Regions from separate parts of the Burkholderia sp. SR8 genome, predicted to be linked through region 2. Evidence: riboswitches for the same ligand, from Rfam matches in the RefSeq annotation. Region 2 holds a riboswitch; the other holds the start of a gene.

Region 1 (6,060 bases), on a different contig from region 2:
CACCGGAAACGTCCTCCGGCTGCGTGAAATTCAACTCGACACCATTCCCGGCCGGATCGGCAAAAAAGAGCTGGAGTTGGCGCGTGAGCGGCACGTAGGTGCGCGAGTAGCGGACCTGCGCATCGGCGAGGCGCCGTTCCATGCCCGCGGCGTTCTCGCACGAAAACGCCACATGATCGAACGTATTGACCGCGTGCGACGGCCGCATCTCGCCCGGCCGGGCTTCCGACAGATGAAGGATCGCCTGCGTGCCCGCGTACAGCCAGTAGCCGGCGCTCCGGAACGGCGGCCGATGGCCGGGTTCGAGGCCCACGACATTCACGTAGAAATCGCGCAGCGTCTCGAGCGTCGCCCGATCCGCGCGCAGGTTGTAATGATTGAGTCCGATGACTGACATGGCAGGGTGTCCGGTTCGTGCAGGGTGCGCTTTGCACAGCATCGCGCAGCGCGGGGCGTCCTGTCACCCCCGCATGCCTTTGATCGCCGCGGCGGGACGCGCAAGCCCGCGCGCCGGCAGCGGCGTCGACATCACGATCGACGTGCGCGTTTCGCCGTACAGGTTGATGCGCTCGATCAGTTGCTCGAGGTGCGCCATGCTGACCGCGACGAACCGCATCACGTACGAATCGGCGCCGGTCACGTGATGGCACTCGACCACTTCGGGGATCGTTTCCAGCAGCTTCAGGAATTTCGCCTTCGCCGGCTGCGGCACCGTGATGCCGATCAGCGCGCTCACCGGGTAGCCGGCCGCGGCCGGATTGACGCGCGCCGTATAGCCGTCGATCACGCCGGCCGATTCGAGGCGCTTCACGCGCTCCGTCACCGCCGGCACCGACAGGTGAACCTGGCGCGCCAGTTCCGTGTAGCTGATGCGGCCGTTGGCCTGCAGCAGCGCAAGCATCTTCCAGTCGAGTTCGTCCATCGCGGCGGAGTTTTTAAGGTGAAGCCGCCATTTTTCCTTAAAAACCGGCTTCGGCGGCGGCCGGACTTTCCCTACGATGGCGGTTCGAGTCATCGCATCTCGCAAGGAGCCGGCCATGTTGTTCATCAAGTCCGTCGTGATGGGATTGTCGATCGCGGTGCCGGTCGGCCCGATCGGCATGCTGTGCATCCAGCGCAGCCTGAGCCGCGGTTTTCAGGCGGGCTTCGCGACGGGCATCGGCGCCGCATGCGCGGACGCGCTCTACGGGCTGCTCGGCGCGCTGGGCGTCGCCGGTATCGTCACCGCGTTTCCGGCGCTGACCGTCGCGCTGAAGATCGGCGGCGGCGCATTCCTCGTGTGGCTCGCCGCGAGCATCGCGCGGCAGGCGCCTGCGGCCTCCGCGCCACCGGGCGGCTTGCCGCGCACGACCGTGCTGCGCGATTTCCTGACGACGTTCGGCCTCACGCTGTCGAACCCGATGACGATCCTGTCGTTCGTCGGTATCTTCGCGGCGCTCGGGCCGCTGGCGGGCACGGAGGCCGGCGCGATGGGCCCGACCGTGGCGTTGATGGTCGCCGGCGTGTTTCTGGGTTCCGCGATGTGGTGGCTGTGCCTGAGCAGCGCGAGCGCCGCGTTGCGCACGAGGATGTCGCTGACGTTCATGCACCGGTTGTCGCGCGTATCGGCCGTCGTGATTGCCGGGTTCGGCGCGATCCAGATGGTCGCCGGCGTGCGCAGCGCGGTCGGAGCCTGATGCGCACGTGACGCATCGACGCCCGCGACCGTGGGCGCCGATAGGCCGGCGGCGCGCGTCAGAACGTGTAGCTGACCTTGCCGAACGCGGTGCGGCCGAGCGTGTTGTAGCCGTATGCGGTCATGTACTGACGGTCGAACAGGTTCGACAGCGACGCGGACACCGTCAGATGCGCGTTGATCCGGTACGACGCGCGCAGGTTGACGGTCAGATACGACGGCAGATAGGTCGCGTTGGCCGGGTCGTCGAACGTCGTGCCGCCGTAGGTCAACGACGCGCCGGTGCTCAGCGCGTGCAGCTTCAGCTCGTCCCATGTGTGGTCGACGTTCACGCTGACGGTCTGCCGCGGCCGGCGGTTCAGCCAGCCGTCGTTGGTTTCGTCCTGTGGATTCAGAATCCCGATCGCGACGCTGACGGGCGTCGAGCGGCCGATCGTGCCCTTGTACGACAGGTCGATCCCGCGGATATGCGCGCGGCCGATGTTGACCGGCGAGAACGTCGCGGGGTTGTACGCGATCAGGTTGCTCACGCGCGTGTCGTAGATCGCGGCGCTGAAGGTGCCGTACGCGGTGTTCGCGTCGAGCGCGGCCTCGACCGTATTGCTGCGCTCGGGATTCAGGTCCGGATTGCCGTAACCGGGGTAGTAGAGGTCGTTGAACGACGGCAGGCGGAACGCGTTGCCGTACGACACACGTGCCGCATACGCCGGCGTGATCGCCCAGGACAGTGCCGCGTTGCCGGTGTTCACGGCTTTGCCCGCGATGATCTCGTGGCGGCCCGCGACGAACATCGTCACGCTGCCGAGCGTGGCCGACTGATGCAGCGAGAATGCGGAATCGTTGCGGGTCGGCACGCCGTCCGGCACGTCGACCGGCAGGAACGCCTGCTCGCGCGTGAAGTCGTACGCGAGCTTCGTCTCGCCCGACAGCGGCAGGCCGAACAGGTGGAAGCCATGTTCCTGGTGCGTGAGCGACGTCGACGTGCTGATGCGCTGCGAGTCGATCTGGTCGGTCGCGATGGCCGGATCGTTCGCATACAGGAACTGACGGTCGTTCGCATAACCGACCGACTGGTCGAATTGCGTGTCGGGCGTGATGTCGAGATGGAACGCGATGCCGGTCGTCAGTTGATGATCGAGCTCGCGGTTCGCGAAGCCCGCGTTGTCGAACGACAGGTCGGAGCGGTGGTACAGCGCGAACGTCGAGATCGACCAGTTGTCGCGCGCATAGCCGAGCCGCGCGTCGAGGTCCTGCGCGTGATACGGGTTGCGGCCGTTCTCGTGGTACGGCAACACGGGCCGCGTCGAATCGATGCCGGCCGTGTTGTAGTCGTGCAGCCCGAGCGCGTACGTGAGGCCGCCGAGGGCGGCGAGCGGCCCCGTCGACGGCACGGTGCCCGACGTGCGCAGCTGCGTGTCGAAGGTCTTGTTCGAGCCGCCGCCGAACGACACGGTGGTCTGGTTCGGCTGGCCGGCCGCGCGGCGCGTGAACAGCTGCACGACGCCGCCCATCGCGTTCGCGCCGAACGAGGCGGCGGCCGGCCCCGAAATCACCTCGACGCGCTCGAACGCGTCGGTCGGCAGGTCGGCCCACGGCGCGACGCCGGTGGTCGGCGAACCGATCCGGATCCCGTCGATGAAGGCCGCGACCTGGCTGGCCGACGAGCCGCGGATGCTGACCGACGCGGACGAGCCCGGGCCGCCGTTCTGCGACACGGTCACGCCCGGCAGCGTCGCGAGCGCCTGCGTGATGCTCGGGTCGCTCGGCGACAGGCGGTCGAGATCGGCACGCGTGAGCACCTGCGTCGTCGCATAGCGCTGGTCGAACGACTCGGGCAGGTGCCGCGTGTCGGTCACGGTGATCGTCGGCAGGTCGGTGGCGTCCGCGGGCTGCGGCGGCTGCGCGAGCGCCGCGTCGCCGGCGGCATGCGCGAGCGGGGACAGCAGCGCCGTGGCGGCGGACGTGGCGAGAAGGTGGCGAAGGTTCATGGGGCAGCGAAACGTGATCGTGTTGCGGGTACGGCGAGCGTATGCGGGGCGCGGTGCGGCCCGTGCGGGTTCGTCGGGCGGGTCATCGCGCGGCCGGGCAGTGCGGGCGAGCGCGGCGCGTGTCGTCGTCGCACGTGCGGCACTCGCCGGGCACAGCCGGCGGCGCGGCGCGGCACACGGGCGCGGCCCGGCCGCGCATGCGGGCGGCGTGGCGGCGCGATGCTTCCGGCGGGGAAGCGGATCCGGCAAGTACGGACATCGGAAGGGTCCTGAGGTCGGGCCGTCCATGCAACGGGGCGCCCGCCAAAGGCGGTGCCTGGCGCGCCGGGACACCCCGCCCGGTGCGGCTGCTTGGACCTCGGGTCGATGGCAGGTCTCCTGGCTCGCGGGTCGTTATGCGCGCCGGCCTTCCCGGTCTCCCAGTGGCATGCGGTGGCGCGGATTCGCCGCTTACAGTTGCGGGGGCAGCCGCAGATTCGAGGCATGGCCTCCCTGCGTTCCCTTTTGATCCCGTCTCCGGGAACCATCAGCGCGCAAGCGTAATGGCGAGCGCTTGCGGGCGTCAATTGCCCGGCAGCGCGCGGTGCGAAAAAACGTCAGTGTTCGCGGGACGCTTTCCGGAACCGTGCTTTTGCGTATGCGGGCCCCGATTCACGTCGGACGAAGCGGGGCGGCACCACCGCCGTTGCGCCGGAACCGGCTTGGCGCGACGCCCGTCCACCGCACGAACGCGCGCCGAAATGCTTCCTCGCCGCCGAATCCCAGATGCGCGGCGATCCGCGCGACCGGCCAGTCGGATTCGCGCAGGCAGCGCCGCGCGACGTCGGCGAGGCACTGCTCGCGCAACAGGTGATAGCCGCTGCGTTCGGCGGCCAGCCGCCGCCGCAACGTCGCTGCGCTGACGCCGAGCCACGCGGCCAGCTCCGCGAGCGCGGGCAGCGCCTGCTCGCGCGCGAGCGCCGCGTCGAGAAAGCCGCGCACCTGCTGCGTCCACGACACGACGGCCGGCGCCGCATCGATCAGACGAAACGGGAAATCGACGAGGAACGCGGCCAGTTCGCCCGGCTGGCGCACCACGCGAGCATCGAGCCGTGCCGCGTCGAACGCGAAGCCGTAGGTAGCGCGGCCCACGTCGACCGGCGCGTTGAACAGCCCGAGCAGCGGCATCGCGTCGTCGCGGCGCGGATGGGCCAGCCACACGTCGTGCGGCCGCAGCGGCTGCCCGATCAACCAGCCGAACAGCTGCAGATAGCAGAACAGGCCCGTCAGGTCGACGAGGCATGCGGCCGGGCTGCGCGTACGGCGCAGCGAATCCATCCGGAACGCCGCCTGCCCGTCGCGCACCGTCAGCGACAGCGCGCCGGCGCGCGGCGTCAGCATCGCGCAGAACTCGGCCGCGCAGCGGATCGCGTCGGCGAGCGTCGCGCAGCTGAGCAGGCAGCGGCACATCAGGTCGACTTCCTGCTTGCGCATCGGCGGATGGCCGTTGCCGCGCGCGACCTGCGCCTCGAGCCGCTCGATCGCGTCGCGATACAGCGCGACGAAGCCGTCGCGCGTCGGCATTGCCGACGGCGCGGCCGAGGTCCCGCGCGATTGCTCCGGCAGCGCGCCGCTGCGCGTCAGCTCGTCGAGCAGGCGGGCGCCGAGGCCCGGTAGTACGCGCCCGCGGGCCGGCATTGCGTGCTGTTTCATGTGTGTTCCGTTTTGAACGCGATGACAGGGGCCGATGAGCGCGCCGGTAGGGGTTGGCCGCGCGCCGCCACGCAAGAATGCTATCCACGCCGGCCGCATCCGGCCTCGCCGGAACGGCGTAGGCGGCCGGTTTCGCATTCCGCCACGAAGCCTCGGAGACGACCCGCGAAATGATCCAGATCGTAGACGAAATCACCGTCGCGCCCGAGCGCATTCCCGACGTGCTCGCGCTGCTGCGCGACCGCTATCTGCCGGGCCATGCCGCCCGCGGACTGACCGCTGCGGGCTGCTGGGTGTCGCCGCCCGTCGCGGTGCCGGGGCAGCCGAGCACGTTGTGGCTGATCTGGCAGGTTGCCGATGCGCCGTCGTACTACCGGATGCGTGCGCTGACCGACGCCGACGCGGTCGCATTCTGGATCGCCGTCGATGCGTTGTGCGACGCCCGCCGCCGCCATGTGATGACCGGCGCCGACACGCCGCTGCCCGCACCGATGGAGGCCGACCATGCGGCATGACACGGCCCAGATCCAGGTTTCGGCGAACGGCGCTGTCGCCGCGCTCGAACGTGCGTTGCGCGACGCCGCGCATGCGCTGCCCGGCGTGTCACGCGTGGCGCTCGCACGCAATCTCGAAGGCTGCTGGGGCGCGGGCGATTACACGCTCGACGTGCTGCGCGACGAACGGGCGACCGGCCGCGCGACGGAT
Region 2 (6,060 bases):
AGTCGGCGATTTCGCGCGCGATCACGTTCACGCCGGTCAGTCCGCCGAGCAGCGGCACGACGGCCGAGCCGTCTTCCGCGACTGCGAGCACTGGCGGCTCGACACCCTTGTCGGCGAGTGCGGGCGCGACGCAACGGATCACGATGCCGGCCGCGCACAGCGCGACGATCGGCAGCCCGCGCGCATAGAGTTCGCGCAGGTGCGTGCCGAGTTCGTCGAACGGCACGTCGGCGTCCACGCGTGATGCGAGCCCGTGCACGACGGCACCCGGATAGCGCGCCTGGATGCGGCGTGCGGTGTCGAGCGCGCCCGCGCCGAGAATCACGATCGCGGGCGGAGTCGTCATCCTTGCCATTTTTCCCCCGGCACGACGAGCAGCGAGAAATACGGCGACGCCATCGGATCGACTTCGTCGAGCGGCACGATGCGCTGCGTCGCCATCGTCGCGCGTTCGACGTACAGCGCGCGCTTCGCGAGCCCGAGCTCGTCGAGCACGCGCCGCACCTTGTCGAAGTTGCGGCCGAGCTTCATCACGACGGCCGCGTCGGCCTGCGCGAGCCGCGCGCGCAATTCGTGCTCGGGCAGCACGCCCGACAGCACCGACAGGCTCTGGTTCCGATAGACGAGTGGCTGGCCGAGCACGGCCGTGCTGCCGAGCATCGCACACACGCCGGGGATCACTTCGGTGTCGTAGCGCGGCGCGAGGCGGTCGTGCAGATACATGTACGACCCGTAGAAGAACGGATCGCCTTCGCAGATCACCGCGACGTCGCGCCCCGCATCGAGATGCGACGCGACGATCTCGGCGGCCGTGTCGTAGAAGTCGGCGATCACCGTCTCGTAGCAGAGCGGCGGCGCCAGCGCCTCGGTCGTCACCGGATAGACGAGCGGCAGTTGCGTCTGCGTATCGACCAGGTGCGCCTCGACGATCCCGTACGCATTGCCTTTCTTGCCCTTCGCGACGAAATACGCGACGACCGGCGCCGCCTGCAGCACCCGCAGCGCCTTGATCGTCATCAGTTCAGGATCGCCGGGGCCGACGCCGACCCCGAACAGACGTCCGCGCACGGTTTTCATTCGGCCTCCGTCGCGAGTGCGTTGACGGCGGCGGCGGCCATCGCGCTGCCGCCGCGGCGGCCGAGCAGCGCGACGTACGGCACGCCGCGGCTGTCGGCGTCGAGCATCGCCTTCGACTCCGCGGCACCGATGAAGCCGACCGGAAAGCCGAGGATCAGCGCGGGGCGCGGCGCGCCGGCGTCGATCATGTCGAGCAGGTGGAACAGCGCGGTCGGCGCGTTGCCGATCACGACGACGCTGCCGGCCAGGTGCGGGCGCCACAGTTCGAGCGCGGCGGCCGAACGCGTGTTGCCGAGTTGCCGCGCGAGATCGGGGACTTCCGGTTCGCCGAGCGTGCAGATCACGCGATTGCCGGCCGGCAGCCGCGCGCGCGTGATGCCTTCGGCGACCATCTTCGCGTCGCACAGGATCGGCGCGCCGGCCGCGAGCGCGGTGCGGCCCGCCGTGCCGGCGCCGGCCGAGAAGCGCAGGTCGTACACGACATCGACCATCCCGCACGCATGGATCACGCGCACCGCGAGTTTCTCGAGATCGGGCGGAACCCGCGACAGGTCGGCCTCGGCGCGGATCGTCGCGAACGACTGGCGGTAGATTTCCTGCCCGTCGCGAATGTAGTCAAGCATCGGTGGTGTCCTGGCTGTGCCGCGCGCCCGTCAGTCGGGCCGCGGCCTGGTCAATCGTCAGATGGCGCGCGAGCGGGGCGCCGAGGCCCGCGCCGGCGTCGCGCCGGTAAAGATCGTAGTGCGCGGGCGCGACCGCGACGAGCGTGTGCGTCGCCGGATGCGGCAGCGCGCAGTGGCGCTCGCAACCGGTCACGTGCACGTCGAGCGGATGGCCGACGCGCGCGGCGAGCGCGAGCGCATCGCGTTTCGTATCGGCGTGCGACTTCGCGCAGCCCGCGCTGCCGGCGCACGCGACCAGCGCCGCGAGCGGATCGGACGGCGTGCACACGAGACCGAGCGCCGCCAGCGCGTCGAGCACGGCAGCCGCGCGTTCGTGGCGCACGCCGTGCACGAACACGCCTTGCCACGGCGTCATCGTCAGCGTGCCGTCGCCATCGGCTTCGGCCAGGGCCGCGAGCCGTTCCAGCTGCGTCGCGTCGAGCCGCCCGAGCACGAACTGCGCGCCGACGCTGCAGCGGTTCGCGTCGCGCGACGCTCGCGCGCCGAAGCGCAGCGCGGCGTCGGCATGCGGCCGGCGCCAGCCGGCCAGTGCGCGATCGGCTTCGAGCGGGAAGGGCGCGTAATGCTGCGCGCGCGCGCGCAATGCCGGTTCGGCGCCGCTCGCGAGCAGCGCACGCATCCGCGTGACGTCGGCCGGCGCCAGATCGAGGAACGCGAGCAGCAACGCGCGCACGAGCGCGACGGCCTGGTCGGGCGCGACGTCCAGCGAAGCGGGGCGGTCGTCCGGCGCGACGGGCGGGCAGCCGGCCAGGCCCGCGGCCATGCGCAGCGCGCCGTCGCCGCGGCGCCAGGCGGCGAGCCAGATGTCGTGCGGATGATCGAGCGCCGCGACGGATTCGCCGCCGTCGAGCTGGATCGCGAATTTCGGCGACAGTTCACCGCGGCGCGGCTCGCGCGCGAGCATGTCGAGCAACGGCGTGGCGAGTGCGCGGCTGTCGAGCAGCGCGTGGGGATCGCGCCCGGCGAGCGGGCTGAGCATCAGGTTGCGGACGTCGTCGCTCGCGGCGAGCGCGGCGCGGCTGTCGTTCGTGACGGCGGCAGCGCCATCGGCGCTCGGGCGCGGGCCGAGCCCCGCATCGAGCAACGCGTCGGCCAGCGCATCGGCCGCGCCGTCGCGGATGCCGCGCAGCTGGAGATTCGCGCGGTTGGTCGCGTCGATCGCACCGGAACCGTACGCGCGGGCCGCTTCGGCGATCGCGCGCGCCTGCCGTGCGTCGACGCTGCCGCCGGGCAGCTTGATCCGGCACAGTCCGCCGTCGGCGGCCGCGACGACGCGCACGAGCCCCGGGCAAGCCGACGGGCGCACGACAGGCGAGGCAGGATTCGAATCGGGGGCGGATCTCAACGGGATACCGGGACAGTGTCGCGCCGCGGCCAACGCATCGGTACACCCCGCCCGACGCCGACTGGCACGCACGCACTTTCAGGCCGGCAGGTCTCCTGGCTGACAGGTCGACGCCTGCTCCCGGCCTTCCCGGTGAAACCAGTGGCGTGAGGGGGAGATCGGCTCGCTGTCTACAGTTGCGGGGGCAGCCACAGCGGCGCGATGCGCCCTGTGTTCCCTCTTCGGCCCCGAAGGGCACCGGCGAACGAACGGCCGTAGGATACCCGATTTCACCGGCGCTTCGCGACCGCAGGACGGGCACCGCGCTTGCAGCGGAACACGGCCCGGCGGCGGCAACCCCGCAGATGAAACGCGCGGTGGAACACGGTACCATGCCGACTTTCGCAATGCGGACCGCCGCATCGGCGCCCTCACGGCCGCCGCGCGGCGACTCGATGGAACCGGACGATGGGGAAGGGTGCATGACGGCGTGGCTGACGGTAGTGGGCATCGGCGACGACGGTTACGCGGGGCTCGGTCGTAGCGCGCGGCGTGCGCTGCTCGATGCGACGCGGGTCGTCGGCGCGAAGCGGCATCTCGACATGCTGCCCGCGCGGCTGCGCGCCGAGCGCGAAGCGTGGCCGTCGCCGTTCGAGCTGTCGGGCCTGCTCGCGCGCCGCGGCGCGCCCGTGTGCGTGCTGGCGAGCGGCGACCCGATGCTGTTCGGCGTCGGCGCGACGCTCGCGCGTGCGCTTTCTCCGGACGAATGGCGCGTGCTGCCCGCGCCGTCGTCGCTGTCGCTGGCGGCCGCGCGGCTCGGCTGGGCGCTGCAGGACGTCGGCACGGTGTCGCTCGTCGGCCGTCCGCTCGCGACGCTCGCGCGCCACCTGCTGCCGGGCCGGCGCCTGTTCGTGCTGAGCGCCGACGGCCGCACGCCGGCGACGGTCGCCGCCGAACTCGCCGCACGCGGCTTCGGCCCGACCCGCATCAGCGTGTTCGAACATCTCGGCGGCCCGCTCGAGCGGCGCATCGACGGTCTCGCGCAGGACTGGAACATCGACGAAACCGCCGCGCTGAACCTCGTCGCGCTCGACTGCGAGGCCGGCCCCGATGCGCCGCGCCGCGCGCTGACGCCCGGCCTGCCCGACGACGCATACCGCCACGACGGCCAGCTCACCAAGCGCGACATGCGCGCGCTGACGCTCGGGCGCCTCGCGCCCGCACCCGGCGAACTGCTGTGGGACGTCGGCGCGGGCAGCGGTTCGATCGGCATCGAATGGATGCGCGCGCATCCGTCGTGCCAGGCGATCGCGATCGAGTCGCATGCGGAACGCCAGCGCTTCATCGAGCACAACCGCGACGCGCTCGGCGTGCCGGGCCTGCAACTCGTCGCCGGGCGCGCACCCGATGCACTGTCGGGCCTTGCTGCACCCGACGCGATCTTCATCGGCGGCGGTGCGACCGCGGCCGGCGTGCTCGGCGCATGCTGGTCGGCGTTGAAACCCGGCGGCCGGCTCGTCGCGAATGCGGTCACGCTGCAGGGCGAGCTCGCACTCGCCGCGTGGCGCGACGCGCACGGCGGCACGCTCACGCGCGTGTCGCTCGCGCATGCCGAGCCGCTCGGCCGCTTCGACACGTGGCGGCAGCCGTTGCCCGTCACGCTGTACGACGTGCGCAAGCCCGATTCCACCGGCACGGACCTCGCGGAACCCGCGTGATGCGCGACGAAACCCCCGAACAGCCGGCGCCGCTGCGCTTCGGCTACACGACCGGTAGCTGCGCGACCGCGACGTCGCTCGCGGCCGCGCGCCTGCTGCTGACGGGGCACGCGGACGATGCGGTCGAAATCGTGTTGCCGAAGGGGCAGCACGTGATGATGCGGCTCGAGTTCTGCCGGGCCACGGCCGACGGCGCCGAGGCCGGCACGATCAAGGATGCCGGCGACGATCCGGACGTCACGCACGGCGCGCTGATCTTCGCGCGCGTCGCGCTGGCCGCCGCGCCGGGCGTGCGCTTTCATGCGGGGCCGGGGGTCGGCACGGTCACGCGCGCGGGGCTCACGCTGGCGATCGGCGAACCGGCGATCAATCCGGTGCCGCGCCAGATGATGACCGCGCACCTCGACGCGCTCGCGGCCGAATGCGGCTATGCAGGCGGCTTTGAAGTAACGATCGGCGTCGACGGCGGCGAGGCGCTCGCGCTGAAGACGATGAACCCGCGCCTCGGCATCGTCGGCGGATTGTCGATCCTCGGCACGACGGGCATCGTGCGGCCGTTCTCGTGCTCCGCGTATATCGCATCGATCCACCAGGGCATCGACGTCGCGCGCGCGAACGGCATCGCGCACATCGCCGCGTGCACCGGCAACGCGAGCGAGGATGCGATGCGCGCGCACTACGGCCTGCCCGACATGGCGCTGATCGAAATGGGCGATTTCGCCGGTGCGGTGCTCAAGCATCTGCGCCGGGCGCCGATCGAACGCGTGTCGATGTGCGGCGGCTTCGGCAAGCTGAGCAAGCTCGCGGCCGGCCATCTCGACCTGCACAGCCGGCATTCGAGCATCGATCTGCAGCTGCTCGCGCAGTGGGCGGCAGAGGCCGGCGCGAACGATGCGCTGCAGGCCGCGATGCGCGCGGCGAACACCAGCCAGGAAGCGCTGAAGCTCGCGCTCGCGGAAAACGTGCCGCTCGGCGACATCGTCTGCGCGCACGCGCTGCGGGTCGCACGCGACATCGTGCCGGCATCGGTCGCGGTCGAAATGTTCGCGATCGACCGGCAGGGCCGCTTCGTCGGGTGCGCACGATGAGCGCGCGCATCCTGTTGCTCGGCGGCACCGGCGACGCGCTGAAGATCGCGCGTGCGCTCGGCCCGCACCATGTGTACAGCCTCGCGGGCCTCGGCAAGGTGCCCGACGACTTGCGCTGCGACGTACGCGTCGGCGGATTCGGCGGAGCAGCGGGGCTCGCCGCGTATCTG

The links. A riboswitch is a leader RNA that binds a small molecule or an ion and turns the genes downstream of it on or off. The one in region 2 is predicted to bind cobalamin.
Region 1: linked by a shared signal. The riboswitch ahead of Q3A80_RS05640 (TonB-dependent receptor domain-containing protein) and the one ahead of cobG (precorrin-3B synthase) in region 2 are both predicted to bind cobalamin.

Annotation. Positions count from the first base shown of each region.
Region 1 is NZ_JAULUC010000003.1:313,414-319,473, forward strand. It holds gene Q3A80_RS05625 (VOC family protein) at 1-397, opposite strand, end outside; gene Q3A80_RS05630 (Lrp/AsnC family transcriptional regulator) at 461-922, opposite strand; gene Q3A80_RS05635 (LysE/ArgO family amino acid transporter) at 1,038-1,676, shown strand; gene Q3A80_RS05640 (TonB-dependent receptor domain-containing protein) at 1,735-3,663, opposite strand; cobalamin riboswitch at 4,015-4,206, opposite strand; gene Q3A80_RS05645 (AraC family transcriptional regulator ligand-binding domain-containing protein) at 4,315-5,355, opposite strand; gene Q3A80_RS05650 (hypothetical protein) at 5,526-5,870, shown strand; gene Q3A80_RS05655 (Dabb family protein) at 5,860-6,060, shown strand, end outside.
Region 2 is NZ_JAULUC010000007.1:83,527-89,586, reverse strand. It holds gene cobJ (precorrin-3B C(17)-methyltransferase) at 1-346, opposite strand, end outside; gene Q3A80_RS11075 (precorrin-2 C(20)-methyltransferase) at 343-1,077, opposite strand; gene Q3A80_RS11070 (precorrin-8X methylmutase) at 1,074-1,700, opposite strand; gene cobG (precorrin-3B synthase) at 1,693-3,066, opposite strand; cobalamin riboswitch at 3,174-3,362, opposite strand; gene cbiE (precorrin-6y C5,15-methyltransferase (decarboxylating) subunit CbiE) at 3,567-4,802, shown strand; gene Q3A80_RS11055 (cobalt-precorrin-5B (C(1))-methyltransferase) at 4,802-5,890, shown strand; gene Q3A80_RS11050 (cobalt-precorrin-6A reductase) at 5,887-6,060, shown strand, end outside.